Regions from separate parts of the Micromonospora sp. LOL_025 genome, predicted to be linked through region 1. Evidence: riboswitches for the same ligand, from Rfam matches in the RefSeq annotation. Region 1 holds a riboswitch; each other region holds the start of a gene.

Region 1 (4,258 bases):
TGACCTGGAGGAACTCCCCCGACAGGGTCTCGCGCTTGAACAGGTTGGACACCTGCGGCTCGATGCACTCGTAACAACCGGCGATCGAGGCGATGGTGGCGGTCGGCGCGATCGCCACCAGCAGCGAGTTGCGCAGCCCGTACGCGGCGACGCGCTCCCGCAGCGCGCTCCACCTCGCCGTCTGGGTCCCCGTGACGCCCCACAGGTCGGGTTGCAGCTGCCCGCGCGCCGCCCGGGTCTGCCCGTACGCCGGGTGGGCGCCCGCGCGCCGCGCCAGATCGGCGGAGGTCTCCAGGGCGGTCAGGTACAGCTCCTCGCTGATCCGGGTGGACAGCTCCCGGGCGGCCGGGGAGTCGAACGGCAGCCGCAGCGCGAAGAACACGTCCTGCAGGCCCATCAGGCCGAGCCCGACGGGGCGCCAGCGGGGATTGCTCGCCGCCGCCTGCGCCGTCGGGTAGTAGTTGATGTCGATGACCCGGTCGAGGTATGTGACGGCGGTGCGGACGGTGGCGCGCAGCCGCTCCCAGTCGATGCCGTCCGCGCCCAGGTGGGCGGCGAGATTCACCGAACCGAGGTTGCACACGGCGGTCTCGGCGTCGCTGGAGACCTCGACGATCTCGGTGCACAGGTTGGACAGGTGCACCACGTTGCCCGCCTCGGCGGTCTGGTTGCACAGCCGGTTCGCGGCGTCCTTGAACGTCATCCACCCGTTGCCGGTCTGGGCGAGGGTGCGCATCATCCGCCCGTACAGCTCCCGCGCCGGGACCTGCCGCACGTAGCGGCCCTGCTCCTCGGCGGCCCGGTACGCCGCGTCGAACTCCTCCCCCCACAGGTCCGGCAGCTCCGGCACCACGTCCGGGTCGAACAGCGACCACACCCCGTCGGACTCCACCCGCCGCATGAACTCGTCCGGGATCCAGTTGGCCAGGTTCAGGTTGTGGGTGCGCCGGGCGTCCTCACCGGTGTTGTCCCGCAGCTGGAGGAACTCCTCGACGTCCGGGTGCCACGGCTCCAGGTAGACGCAGGCCGCGCCCTTGCGCCGACCGCCCTGGTTGACCGCCGCCACCGAGGCGTCCAGCGTCCGCAGCCACGGCACGATCCCGTTCGACTGCCCGTTGGTGCCCCTGATCAGCGCGCCCCGCGAGCGGACCCGCGAGAACGCGATGCCGATCCCCCCGGCGAACTTCGACAGGTTCGCCACCTGCGCGTACCGCTGGTAGATCGAGTCGAGCTCGTCGCGCGGGGAGTCGACCAGGTAGCAGGAGGACATCTGGGTGTGCCGGGTGCCGGAGTTGAACAACGTCGGCGAACTCGGCAGGTACGCCAGGCTCGACATCAGCCGGTAGAACTCGATCGCCTCGTCCGGTGCCTGCGACAGGCCGCAGGACACGCGCAGCAGCCAGTACTGCGGGGTCTCCAGCACCAGCCGGCTCGTCGGGTGGCGCAGCAGGTACCGGTCGTAGACCGTACGCAGCCCGAAGTACTCGAAGCGCAGGTCGCCGCGCGGGTCGACGGCGGCGTCGAGGGCGCTCGCGTGGGCGGCGACGAACGCCGCGGTGTCGTCGCCGATCAGGCCCTCGGCGTGGCCGCGCCGGATCGCCTCGCTGAAGGAGCCGATGCCCTGCCGGCGGACCTCCTTGTCGACGTACCCGGCCAGCAGGCGGGCGGCCAGCCGCGAGTACTGCGGCTCCTCACCGATCATCTCCGCGGCGGTCTGGATGGACAGCCGGTCCAGTTCGGCCGTCGTCGCCCCGTCGTACAGGCCGCTGATCGTCCGGGTCGCCACCCGCAGCGGGTCGACGTCGGCGAGGTCGTCGGCCCACCGCTCGACGGCGCGGACGATCCTGTTGACGTCGACCGCCTCGGTGCCGCCGTCGCGCTTGCGGACCCGCATCTGCGTTCGCCGCTGGCCCGCCACGGCCGCATCGTCGGCCGCCGTGTCGTCGGCCGGAACAACCTCGGTGACTGTCACCACTCACTCCTCGCGAGCCTTGATCCCAGACGGAACTCCTGGGCACGCGGGGAGCGGACACCGACGACGACGCGCCGCAGGGCACGCGTCGGGATGGCGTCGGCCGTCCCACGCGGCCTCGGACCGCCGCACACCCGGAGGCGGGCGTACGGCGCACTGGCAGGTCTTCGGACTCGCGGGCGCGACCGGACTCGCCGGTCTCCTACTGGCCGTCGCTTCCCAGGCCGCTGGCGGCCCAGTGCTGATGACGGCGGTCGTTCCCACTCACCGCTGCGGGGCAGTCCCGGATTCCCACCGGGTTCCCTCTTGCCTCGACCGCACCGGATGAGCGGCCGAACCAGCTGCGCCGACACCATATATAGGGTTTGCCTCGTTGTCACACCCCACATGTCGGTCTCGGGCGTGTCGTCGGCGGCCCGGGTGACGCCCGTCGATCAAGGCCCGTCGACCGCGTCGATGCCTGCCCGCGGCGGCTCGGGGGCTGTCCTCCGCTCGGTACAGTCGCGGTCGTGGACACCACAGGCGAAACCGCCGACGGAGACGACCCCGCCGTCGCGCACCGTGGCATCGACTGGCCCACGCACGGCGGCGACCCCTTCGACGGCGCGCTGCCCTGGCCCGGCCTGCTGTACTGGGCGCACGAGCAGCCGTCGCGGGTGTTCCCGGCAGATCGCGTACCGTCCCGCGACGAACTCCTCGGCGCGATACCGATGGGCTACACCACCCTGAGCGTGCTGGCCCGGATCGCGCTCTACCACGGCGGGCGGCAGCGGCGACTGTGGCCGGAGCAGGATCGGCCGTCCCCGCGTGGGCCGCTACAGCCGTACCAGCTGCTCCTGCGGGCCACGGGCAAGGCACGCCACCTGCGGCTCGGCGCGAGCTGGCCGGTCCGGTTCGCGCTGCGCGACGCCGAGGAGCTGTCGGCCCGCACCGGCGGCGCGGTCCTGGTCTGCCAGGTGCGCGAATTCCACAACTGGCACTGACCCGCAGGCGGACCGGGGTCCTGTGGTCACACGATCCCGGTCCGCCCCCAGGCGGTGCGGTCAGACCTTGGTGACCCGGACGGCGTCGGCCACCACGTAGCCGGGGGCGCTGGTCCACCGGCTCACCGCGACCAGGTTGCGGTCACCGGCGGCCAGGCCGAAGGTGCCCAGCGAGCGCCACACGCCGCCGCTGGAGCGCTGGTCCACGTTGACCGTGCGGTTGCCCGAGGCGGTGACGACGACGTGCGGTGCCGAGCTGTTGTAGCCGGGGTCGGCCGGGTGCCGTACCTCGATCCGGTAGTCGCCGGCCGTCGGGATGTTCACCTTGAACCAGGCGGCGTCGCTGGCGGGCGTGGGGTTGGCGAAGCGGTAGTCGGCCCCGTAGCGCTGGGCCGAGTACGAGGAGGTGCCCCAGTTGGTGCTCGCCGTGAACCGCCCCGCCGTGGCGTTGTCCACGAAGGTGCCGCCCGTGGGCGGCGGGTTGGTGGTGCCGAGGCCGAGGTAGGCGGCGATGCCCTCGGCGTGCCCACGGGCGACGGCGGTGATGAAGTCCGCCCGCCTGAGCAGGTTCGAGTCGGCGACGCTGTCGATGAAGAGGTTCTCGGTCAGCACCGCGGGCATGGCCGCCTCGCGCAGCATGTGGAAGTTCGCGGTCTTCAGCCCGCGGTCGGTGACCCCGCCGATCGTCCGCATGGCGCCGATCACCCTCGGGTGCAGCGCGTTGTGCAGATTGACGGTGGCCGTGCCCGCCGTCGGGTACCGGTAGCTCTCGAAGCCGGTGCCGCCGCCGGAGTTGATGTGCACGCTCACGAGCAGGTTCGCGCCCCACGCGTTGGCGTCGTCCGTGCGGTACGCCAGGCTGCGGGTGATGTCGGTCGTCCGGGACATGCGGACGTCGACGCCCCAGTTGGCCAGCAGGATGCTGCGCAGTTGCAGGGAGATGTCGAGCGTCAGGGCCTTCTCCTGCAGCCCGTTGCCGACCGCGCCGGGGTCGGTGCCGCCGTGCCCCGGGTCGATGTAGACCTTCGGCAACGCCGCCCACGCGGGGCCGGCGACGATGGGGACGGCCGCGGCGCCAGCGACGGCCGCCAACAGGGTACGCCGCCGAAGCGTCGGGTTGTCGAACATGTGCACCTCGTCATCGGGAGAGATCGACACTGCCCGCAATATAGTGGTGCTTCAATGCCCGGTGAAAGATGTCTACGCCAATTGGTCTGAACTCCGAAGGTTTCCTCCCCCAGGGTCGTCGCGCCGTCACCACCGGCGATCGAGGGTCTGCGCCGCCCGCAGACACCTCAGGTCA
Region 2 (4,258 bases), on a different contig from region 1:
CGAGGCGTACGCGGGCGCGACCGCCAAGCTCGCCCTCGCCGTCCAGGTGCGCGGCGGCGACCCGACCGACGTCGGCGGCGTGGATCTGATCGCCCGGCTGCGCTCGCTCCAGGCCCCCAGCGGCCGGTTCACCGACCGGTCGGCGTACGGGGACTACAGCAACACGTTCAGCCAGTCCTTCGCCCTCCTCGCCCTGGACAGCACCTCGCAGGGCACGCCCCCGGCGGCCGCCGCCTGGCTGGCCGGCACCCGCTGCCCGGACGGCGGCTACCCGGCGCTGCCCGCGCAACCGGTCTGCACCTCCGACGTGGACGCCACCGCGCTCGCGGTGCAGGCGCTGCGGGTCGCCGGCCGCCCGACCGACGCCACCGCCGGGCTGCACTGGCTGCTGTCCGTGCAGCGCGCCGACGGCGGTTTCGCCAACGCCGCCGGCACCCCGAACGCCAACAGCACCGGCCTCGCCGCCCAGGCGCTGCGCGACGGTCACCGACCGCTGGCCTGGGCACGGGCGCGGGCGTTCCTCGCCGGCCTCCAGGTCGGCTGCGCCGGGGCACCGGCCGACCGGGGCGCGGTCGACTTCGACGGCGGCACCTTCGACCCGGGCACCGCTGCCCGGGCCACCGGCCAGGCTGTCCTCGGCCTGACCGGCACCGGCTACGCCCGGCTGTCCGCGGCCGGCGCCACCCCGGGCACGCCGGCCCCCGCCTGCCCGTGACCCGTCCCGTCGCTCACCCGATTCCAGGAGGAACCGTGTTCCGTCACCGATCCACCGTGCGCGCCCGGCTCGCCGGCCTGCTGGCCGCCGCCGTCGCCACCGTCGCCCTCACCGCCGTCGAACCCGCCCCACGGGCCGCGCACGCCGCCGCCTGCACCGGCACCTCCGGCGTCACCGTCGTGGTGGACTTCGCCGCGCTCGGCGGCGGCGTCCAGGTCGCCTGCGCCCCGGGCGACCCGGCCACCGGGGTGGCCGCCCTCCAGGGCGCCGGCTTCACGGTGACCGGCACCCAGCGCTGGGGACTGGCATTCGTCTGCCGGATCAACGGCAAGCCGACCGTCGCGACCGATCCGTGTGTCAACACCCCGCCCGCCACGGCGTACTGGTCGTACTGGCACGCCTCCAGCGGCGGCGCCTGGTCCTACAGCACGTCCGGCGCGAGCAGCTACAACCCGGCCCCGGGCACCGTCGAGGGCTGGTCGTTCGGCGCGGGCGCCCCGCCGAGCATCGCCGCGCCCTGACCGTAGCCGCACACGGCGTGACCACGGTGCCGCACCGGGTGTCGGCCACCGCCCCTGGCGTCGCGAGACCTGCGGGCGGTACGGTGTCGGCACCCGGTGCACACCGGGTCCACAACTGCATACGTCCCGTGTGGGGGGAAGCCGGTTCGAAGCCGGCGCTGACCCGCAACCGTGAGCGAGGCCCCGGCCTCGCGAGCCGGAATGCCCCGCCCGGGACGAGCGGCTTCCACTGTCGAGGTTCACAGGGTGAAGTCCGGGCCACCGAGGCCCGCTCCACCCCGCTCATCGCATCACGCGAGCGGGGTGTCGCTGTCCCCGGGTGCTTTCCGGAGCTTCCACCGACCGCTCCGCGAAAGGCACCCCTCATGTCCCGGTCCCGGTCCCGCTCCCGGCGTCTCGGTGCCGGCGTGTTCGCCGCCACGGCGGCGACGATCGCCGCGCTCACCGCCGTACCCCTGACCGTCGTGGCCGCGCCCGCCCCGGCCCACGCTGCCGCCGCGCGCGACGCCGCTTCCTGGCTGGCCGGCGAGTTCGCCGACGGGGTGCTGCCCGGCCCGTTCGGCGGCCCGGACTGGGGTCTGACCGTCGACGGGATCCTCGCCCTGTCCGCGACCGGGGTGGACGCGCCGGTACGTCAGGCCGCCACGGCGCAGATCGCGGCGCACGTGCGGTCCTACAACAGCTACGACGACTGGGGCTTCCCGGGCTTCACCGACGGCGGGGCGACCGCGAAGCTGCTGTACGCCGCCTCCGCCGCCGGAGCTGACCCCACCGACTTCGGCGGCTTCGACCTGCGGACGGAGACCCTGTCGCTGGTCGCCGGCGCGGACGCGGGGCACCAGCGGGGGCGGATCACCAGCCGCACCACCGCCGACAGCGGGCCGGACGCCAGCAACACCTTCGACCAGTCCTTCGCGGTGCTGGGCCTGGCGCGCAGCGGCGACGTGCCGCAGGACACCGTCGACTTCCTCGTCCGGCAGCAGTGCGCGGCCGGTGGGTTCCGGCTCTACCCCGACACCGCCGACGGCCCGTCGCCGTCCTGCGACGAGCAGGCCGGCGCCACCCTCGACGTCGACTCGACCGCGATGGCCGTGCAGGCGCTGCTCGCCGCCGCCGACGACGGCGCCACCGGCGCCACCACAGCGGCCGGCAAGGCCGCGGACTGGCTGGTGGACCAGCAGCACCCCGACGGGTCGTTCGGCGGGTCCGGCCCGACCACCGGCGTAAACTCCAACAGCACCGGCCTGGCCGGGCAGGCCCTCGCCGCCGCCGGCCGCGACACCGAGGCCGCGCGGGCCGCGGGCGCGTTGGCCGCACTACAGCTCACCGCGGCACACGGTGGCGCGGCCGCCGCCGACGCGGGCGCCATCGCCTACAACGCCGACAGCCTGGCAACGGCCGTCGCGTCCGGGATCGGGGACAACGGCCGGGACCAGTGGCGCCGCAGCACCGCACAGGCCCTGCTCGGTCTCGTCCAGGTGCCGCTGGGGCGGATCGGACTCGACCCGCCGCCGTCGTCCCCCGGGCCGACCCCGACCGGCACGACCTCGCCCACCGCCACCGCCTCCCCGACGGCCACCACCTCCCCCACGCCCACCGGGTCACCGACGCCCACCGTGCCGGCCAGCCCGACGCCGAGCCCGTCGGCGACCACCGGGTCGCCGACGCCGTCCGCCACGGCATCGGCGACCGCCGCCCCGAGTGCGACCCCGACCACCCCCGGCCTGGGCGGGCTGCCGACGACCGGCGCGGCGATCACCAGCTACGTGCTGATCGCGTTCCTGCTGGTCGGGGGCGGGGTGCTGCTCCTCGTACTCAGCCGTCGGCGGGCGGCATGACCGTCCGGGCCGCCCGCGCCGGTCTGGTCGTCGCCCTCACCGCCGCCGGCACGGTGGTCGGGTCGGGCACCCCCGCGAGCGCCGCCGGCTCGGCCGGCTACTGCCCGGACGCCTCCGGCGTCACGGTGGTGGTCGACTTCCACGAACTCGGCGGCGGGACCGTGGTGCGGTGCGCCCGGGGCGAGCAGCCCACCGGTCTGGCGGCGCTCAAGAACGCCGGCTTCCAGGTCACCGGCACGCTGCGCTGGGGCGAGGGGTTCGTCTGCCGGATCGAGGGCAAGCCGTCGACGGCGTCCGAGAAGTGCGTCGACACGCCGCCCGCCAGCGCCTACTGGTCGTACTGGCACGCCGCCAGCGGCGGCAACTGGACGTACAGCGACAAGGGTGTGCTCAACCGCAGGCCGCCGGCCGGCAGCTTCGAGGGCTGGTCGTTCTCCCTCAACCGCGATGCCAGCGACGCGCCGCGACCTGGCGCGGCGCCGAGGCGGCCCGCGCCCCCGCCACCGCCCCCTCCGCCACCGGCACCGCCCACCCAGGGCGGTGGCCCGGTCGCCCCACCGCCGGCAGGAGACGGCGGCCCGGTCGCGCCACCCCCCGCCACCGCAGGCCGCCCCGGTGTGGCCGGACCGGCGCCGGGCTCCTCCGGGCCCGCGCCGCTCCCCACCGGTACGCCGACGGCCGGTGGCCCGGGCCCGACACCGAGCGCGGGAGCCGCGACACCACCTGCGGGCGGTGCCGTCGGCACACCGTCGGGCAGCTCCGTCGACCAGCCGGTGGTGACCGAGGTCGCCGCCTCCCGTGCCGGTCGCGGTGTTCCGCTGGGCACGGCGGCCGGCGTGCTGCTGCTGGTCGCGCTCGGCGTGGGCGGCCTGCTGGCCGCACGGCGACGGCGGGCCGTCGAGCCGGATGACTGACCGGAGCATTCACCAGGCGGACATGTCCGGAGGGGCCGACCGGGGACGGTCGGTGGGCCGGGTGGCGCGACTGCCCCGGGCGCTACACCCCGGCGCCTGGTGGCTGTGGGCGCTCGGCCTGGCCACCGCGGCCAGCCACACCACCAATCCGTTGCCGCTGGGCCTGCTCGTCGCCGTCGCCGCGCTGGTGGTCGTCCGGCGGCGGGGAGACGCGCCGTGGGCGCTGGCGTTCCGGATGTACCTGGTGCTCGGCGCGGTGATCGTGGCGAT
Region 3 (4,258 bases), on a different contig from region 1:
CCGGCCGCGCACGTCGGAGCGCGGTCCGGACCGGGATCGGACCCTGGTCCGACGCCCGGCGCTCGTCCGGCGGATACGGTGGCCCGGTGGTCACCACGGGGCGGCTCGGGCCGCGGCGGCTGATGGCGTCCGACGCGCTGGTGGCGGTGGCCCTCGTAGCCCTCGCGGTGTTCCGGACGCCCGCCGCCCCGGTGCTCGCCGGAGGGCTGGCCGTGCTGTTCGGGCTTCCCCTCGCCCTCCGCCGGCGCTGGCCGCTGCCGGTGCTCGCCGTCGTGGTGCTGGCCGGGGCCGTGGCGGTCGCGGTCGGGGTCGCCGGCGACGCCGTGGTGTTCGCGGTGGCGCTCGCGCTCTACCCGCCCGCCCTGTGCGCTCCCACCCGGCGGGCCGGCGCGGCGCTCGTCGGGGCGCTCGCGGGCGTCACGGCAGGGGGCGTGGCGGCCACGGCGGTCCCCGGGCTGCCGGTGGTCCCGATCCGGCCGGGGGAGGAGTCGTTCGCGGCCACGCCGGTGCCGGTCCTGCTCTACGCCGCGACCGTGCTCGCCGGCGCGTGGGCGCTCGGCCGGGCGGTACGCGCCCGCCGGCAGCACGCCGCCCAGCTCGCCGAGCTGCGTGCCGACCGGGCGGTGGCCGAGGAACGGCTGCGCATCGCCCGGGACATCCACGACGTGGTCGGGCACAACCTGAGTGTGATCGCGATGCGGGCGGCGGTCGCCAACCACCTCGCCGACAGCCATCCCGGCCAGGGCCGGGCCGCCCTGGCCGCGATCGAGCGGGTCAGCCGGGCGGCCCTCGACGACGTCCGGGGCGTGCTCGGCGCGCTGCGCGATCCGGTCGACACCGCGCCGAGCTTCGCCGAACTCGACCGGCTGGTGGCGGACGTCCGCGTCGCCGGCGTCGCCGTCGACCTGGAGGTGGCGCCCGACCTGCCACGGGTGCCGGCGGCCGTGCAGGCCTCGGCGTACCGGATCGTGCAGGAGGCGCTCACCAACGTGCTGCGCCACGCCCGCCCGACCCGCTGCCGGATCACCGTCGCGATCGGGCCCGGGGCGCTGACCGTCGCCGTCGTCGACGACCGGACGGCGGGGCGTGCCGTGGGGCCGCCCGGCCACGGACTGCGGGGGATGCGCGAACGGGCGGCGATGCACGGCGGCAGCCTGGAGGCCGGCCCCGCGCCCGGCGGCGGGTTCGCCGTCCGTGCCCGGCTGCCGTTCACCGTGGAGGTGTCCGACGATGGGTGAGCCGGTACGCGTGCTCCTGGCCGACGACGAGGCGCTGCTGCGCGGGGCCCTCCGCCTGCTGCTCGACGCCACCCCCGGGATGACCGTGGTGGCGGAGGCCGGCACCGGGCGCGCCGCCGTGGAACTCGCCCGGGCGCACGCGCCCGACGTGGTCCTGATGGACATCCGGATGCCCGAACTGGACGGCATCGCCGCCACCGGGCAGGTCACCGCGCTCCGGGACGCGCCGCGGGTGCTCATCCTCACCACGTTCGACCTCGACGAGTACGTGTACCGGGCGTTGCGCGCCGGGGCGAGCGGCTTCCTGCTCAAGGACACGCCACCCGTACGGCTGCTCGACGCGATCCGGGTGGTCGCCGCCGGCGAGGCGCTGTTGGCCCCGAGCGTCACCCGGCGGCTCATCGCCGAGTTCACCCGCCTGCCGGCCGCCCGGCGGGTGTCCGGACGGCTCGACGGGGTGACCCGGCGGGAACGGGAGGTGTTGACGTTGATCACCCGTGGGATGTCCAACGCCGAGATCGAGCGGCACCTGCACCTCAGCCGGGGCACCGTGAAGACGCACATCGGCCGGTTGCTGACGAAGCTGGCCGCCCGCGACCGGGCGCAACTGGTGATCGCGGGCTACGAATCGGGGCTCGCCGACCGGTGAGCCGACGTCGACCGTGGTCGAGGTCCCCGTCACCACGCCGGGCGGGCGAGGACGGCTCCCGCCCGCCGCAGCCTGCCTGCTGGGCAAGCGGAACCGCACCCGGGCGCCGGGATGCGCGCGGGTCCCGGGACGTTCGGCCCGAACGCGTTCCGGGGCCATCGTTCCCGCATCCGTCGGCCCGGACGTCACATCGGCAGACGACAATGCGAAAGGCGCTCCCGAATGAGCAGACCGATCGCTGATTGTCGATCAATTCGAGGTGCCGTGGGCCGGGATGGGGTGGCGTTGACCGGCGGCCCCGGGGTGTGGCAGCATTCGCGGCCTGACGGCAGTGAAGGAAGCCGGTGCGATTCCGGCGCGGTCCCGCCACTGTCACCGGGGAGTGATCCCCCCTCGTGAGTCACGGCCGTGCGTGCGCGGTTGGAAGGCCGGGGGAGAGCGTCGATCCGGGAGCCAGGATACTTCGGCCGTCGGAGTGACCCCAGGGCGTGGACACCCGAGGAGGACCCGATGACGCACCGCGTCTCCCCCATCGACGATCATCGTCGCATCGTGCCCGGCCGTGCCGGCGGCAGTTCTCCCGCGGGCGACTGCGCTTCCGTGCCGCTGCCCAGCCGCCGGGCCGCCGCGCACCCGCCGGCCCGCACCGCGCCCGCCACCGGTCGCCCGGCGCCCGGTGGCGCCCGCGCCGTGACCGGCCGGGTCGCCGCGCCCGGGCGTGCCCTCGCCGCGTACCGCTGACGTCCGCACCGCGCCGCCCGACCCCGCCGGCCCGCCGGTGAGCCGGCCGCCGGCTCGTCGTACCCGCTGAACCGCGCCCATCCCCGCATCGCCCGGTCGTCCCGCGTCGACCCGGGTGTCACTCTCCGGAGCTGTCCGTGCGCATCCTGCTGCTCTCCACCGCCGACACCGACCTGCTCGCCGCCCGCGCCAGCGACGCCGACTACCGGCTCGCCAACCCCGCCCGGGTCGCCGCCGACGCCGTGCCCGCGCTGCTCGACGGCGTCGACCTCGCCGTCGTACGCCTGCTCGGCGGCCGGCAGGCGTGGCCGGACGGGCTGGCCGCGGTGCTGGCCTCCGGCGTGCCGACGGTCGTGCTCGGCGGCGAGAACGTGCCGGACGCGGAGCTGATGGCGGCCTCCACCGTGGCCTCCGGGGTGGCCACCCAGGCGCTGGCCTACCTGGTCGAGGGCGGGCCGGAGAACCTCGCCCAGCTCGCCCGGTTCCTCTCCGACACGGTGCTGCTCACCGGCGAGGGCTTCGCCCCGCCCGCGCCCACCCCGACGTACGGCATCCACGGCGAGCGGCCCGCGCGGCCGGACCGGCCGACGGTCGGGATCGTCTTCTACCGGGCGCACGCCCTCGCCGGGAACACCGGGTTCGTCGACGTCCTCGCCGACGCGGTCGACGCGGCCGGCGGCGACCCGCTGCCCATCTACTGCGGCTCGCTGCGCGGACTCACCGCCGGCGCGGGGCCGCTCGGGCTCTTCGCCCGCTGCGACGCCCTGCTGGTCACCGTGCTCGCCGCCGGCGGCACGGTCGCCGCCGACGCCTCCGGCGGAGGCAACGAGGACGCCTGGGACGTGGGCGCGCTCGCCGCCCTGGACGTGCCGGTGATCCAGGCGCTCTGCCTGACCAGCACGCGCGAGCAGTGGGCCGCCAGCGACGCCGGGCTGTCCCCGCTGGACGCCGCGATGCAGGTGGCGATCCCCGAGTTCGACGGCCGGATCGTCACCGTGCCGTTCTCGTTCAAGAAGATCGACGCCGACGGGCTCTCCACCTACGCCGCCGACCCGGAGCGGGCCGCCCGGGTGGCCGGCATCGCCGTGCGGCACGCCCGCCTGCGGCACGTACTCCAGGCCGACAAGCGGCTCGCGGTCGTGCTCAGCTCGTACCCGACGAAGCACTCCCGGGTCGGCAACGCCGTCGGCCTGGACACCCCCGCCTCGGCGGTGCGGCTGCTCGCCGCCCTGGCCGACGCCGGCTACCACCTCGGCGACGCCCCGGTGCCCGACGACGGCGACGCGCTCATCCACGCCCTCATCGCCGCCGGCGGTCACGACGTCGAGTGGCTCACCCCGGAACAGCTCGGCGCCGCCGAGGCGCGGGTGCCGGGGGAGACGTACCGGCGGTGGTTCGCGCAGGTGCCGGCGGAGCTGCGGGAACGGATGCTCGCCCACTGGGGCGAGCCGCCCGGCGGGCTCTACACCGACGGCGGCGACATCGTGCTCGCCGGGCTGCGCTTCGGCAACGTGGTGCTGCTGATCCAGCCGCCGCGCGGCTTCGGGGAGAACCCGATCGCCATCTACCACGACCCGGACCTGCCGCCCAGCCACCACTACCTGGCCGCGTACCGCTGGCTGGCCGCGCC

Evidence for each region. Region 1 has a riboswitch for cobalamin ahead of ACFHW0_RS16065 (ribonucleoside-diphosphate reductase subunit alpha). Riboswitches for the same ligand answer to the same signal wherever they lie in the genome.
Region 2: another riboswitch for cobalamin. It lies ahead of ACFHW0_RS20575 (prenyltransferase/squalene oxidase repeat-containing protein); the one in region 1 lies ahead of ACFHW0_RS16065 (ribonucleoside-diphosphate reductase subunit alpha).
Region 3: another riboswitch for cobalamin. It lies ahead of ACFHW0_RS09115 (hypothetical protein); the one in region 1 lies ahead of ACFHW0_RS16065 (ribonucleoside-diphosphate reductase subunit alpha).

The regions. Positions count from the first base shown of each region.
Region 1 covers NZ_JBHMIR010000010.1:210,412-214,669, forward strand. The annotation lists gene ACFHW0_RS16065 (ribonucleoside-diphosphate reductase subunit alpha) at 1-1,894, opposite strand, end outside; cobalamin riboswitch at 2,113-2,329, opposite strand; gene ACFHW0_RS16070 (hypothetical protein) at 2,482-2,955, shown strand; gene ACFHW0_RS16075 (N-acetylmuramoyl-L-alanine amidase) at 3,016-4,113, opposite strand; gene ACFHW0_RS16080 (hypothetical protein) at 4,251-4,258, opposite strand, start outside.
Region 2 covers NZ_JBHMIR010000017.1:51,184-55,441, reverse strand. The annotation lists gene ACFHW0_RS20585 (peptidase) at 1-715, shown strand, start outside; gene ACFHW0_RS20580 (hypothetical protein) at 751-1,236, shown strand; cobalamin riboswitch at 1,325-1,465, shown strand; gene ACFHW0_RS20575 (prenyltransferase/squalene oxidase repeat-containing protein) at 1,602-3,074, shown strand; gene ACFHW0_RS20570 (hypothetical protein) at 3,071-3,988, shown strand; gene ACFHW0_RS20565 (CbiQ family ECF transporter T component) at 3,981-4,258, shown strand, end outside.
Region 3 covers NZ_JBHMIR010000005.1:91,151-95,408, forward strand. The annotation lists gene ACFHW0_RS09105 (sensor histidine kinase) at 87-1,238, shown strand; gene ACFHW0_RS09110 (response regulator) at 1,231-1,887, shown strand; cobalamin riboswitch at 2,222-2,351, shown strand; gene ACFHW0_RS09115 (hypothetical protein) at 2,398-2,628, shown strand; gene cobN (cobaltochelatase subunit CobN) at 2,766-4,258, shown strand, end outside.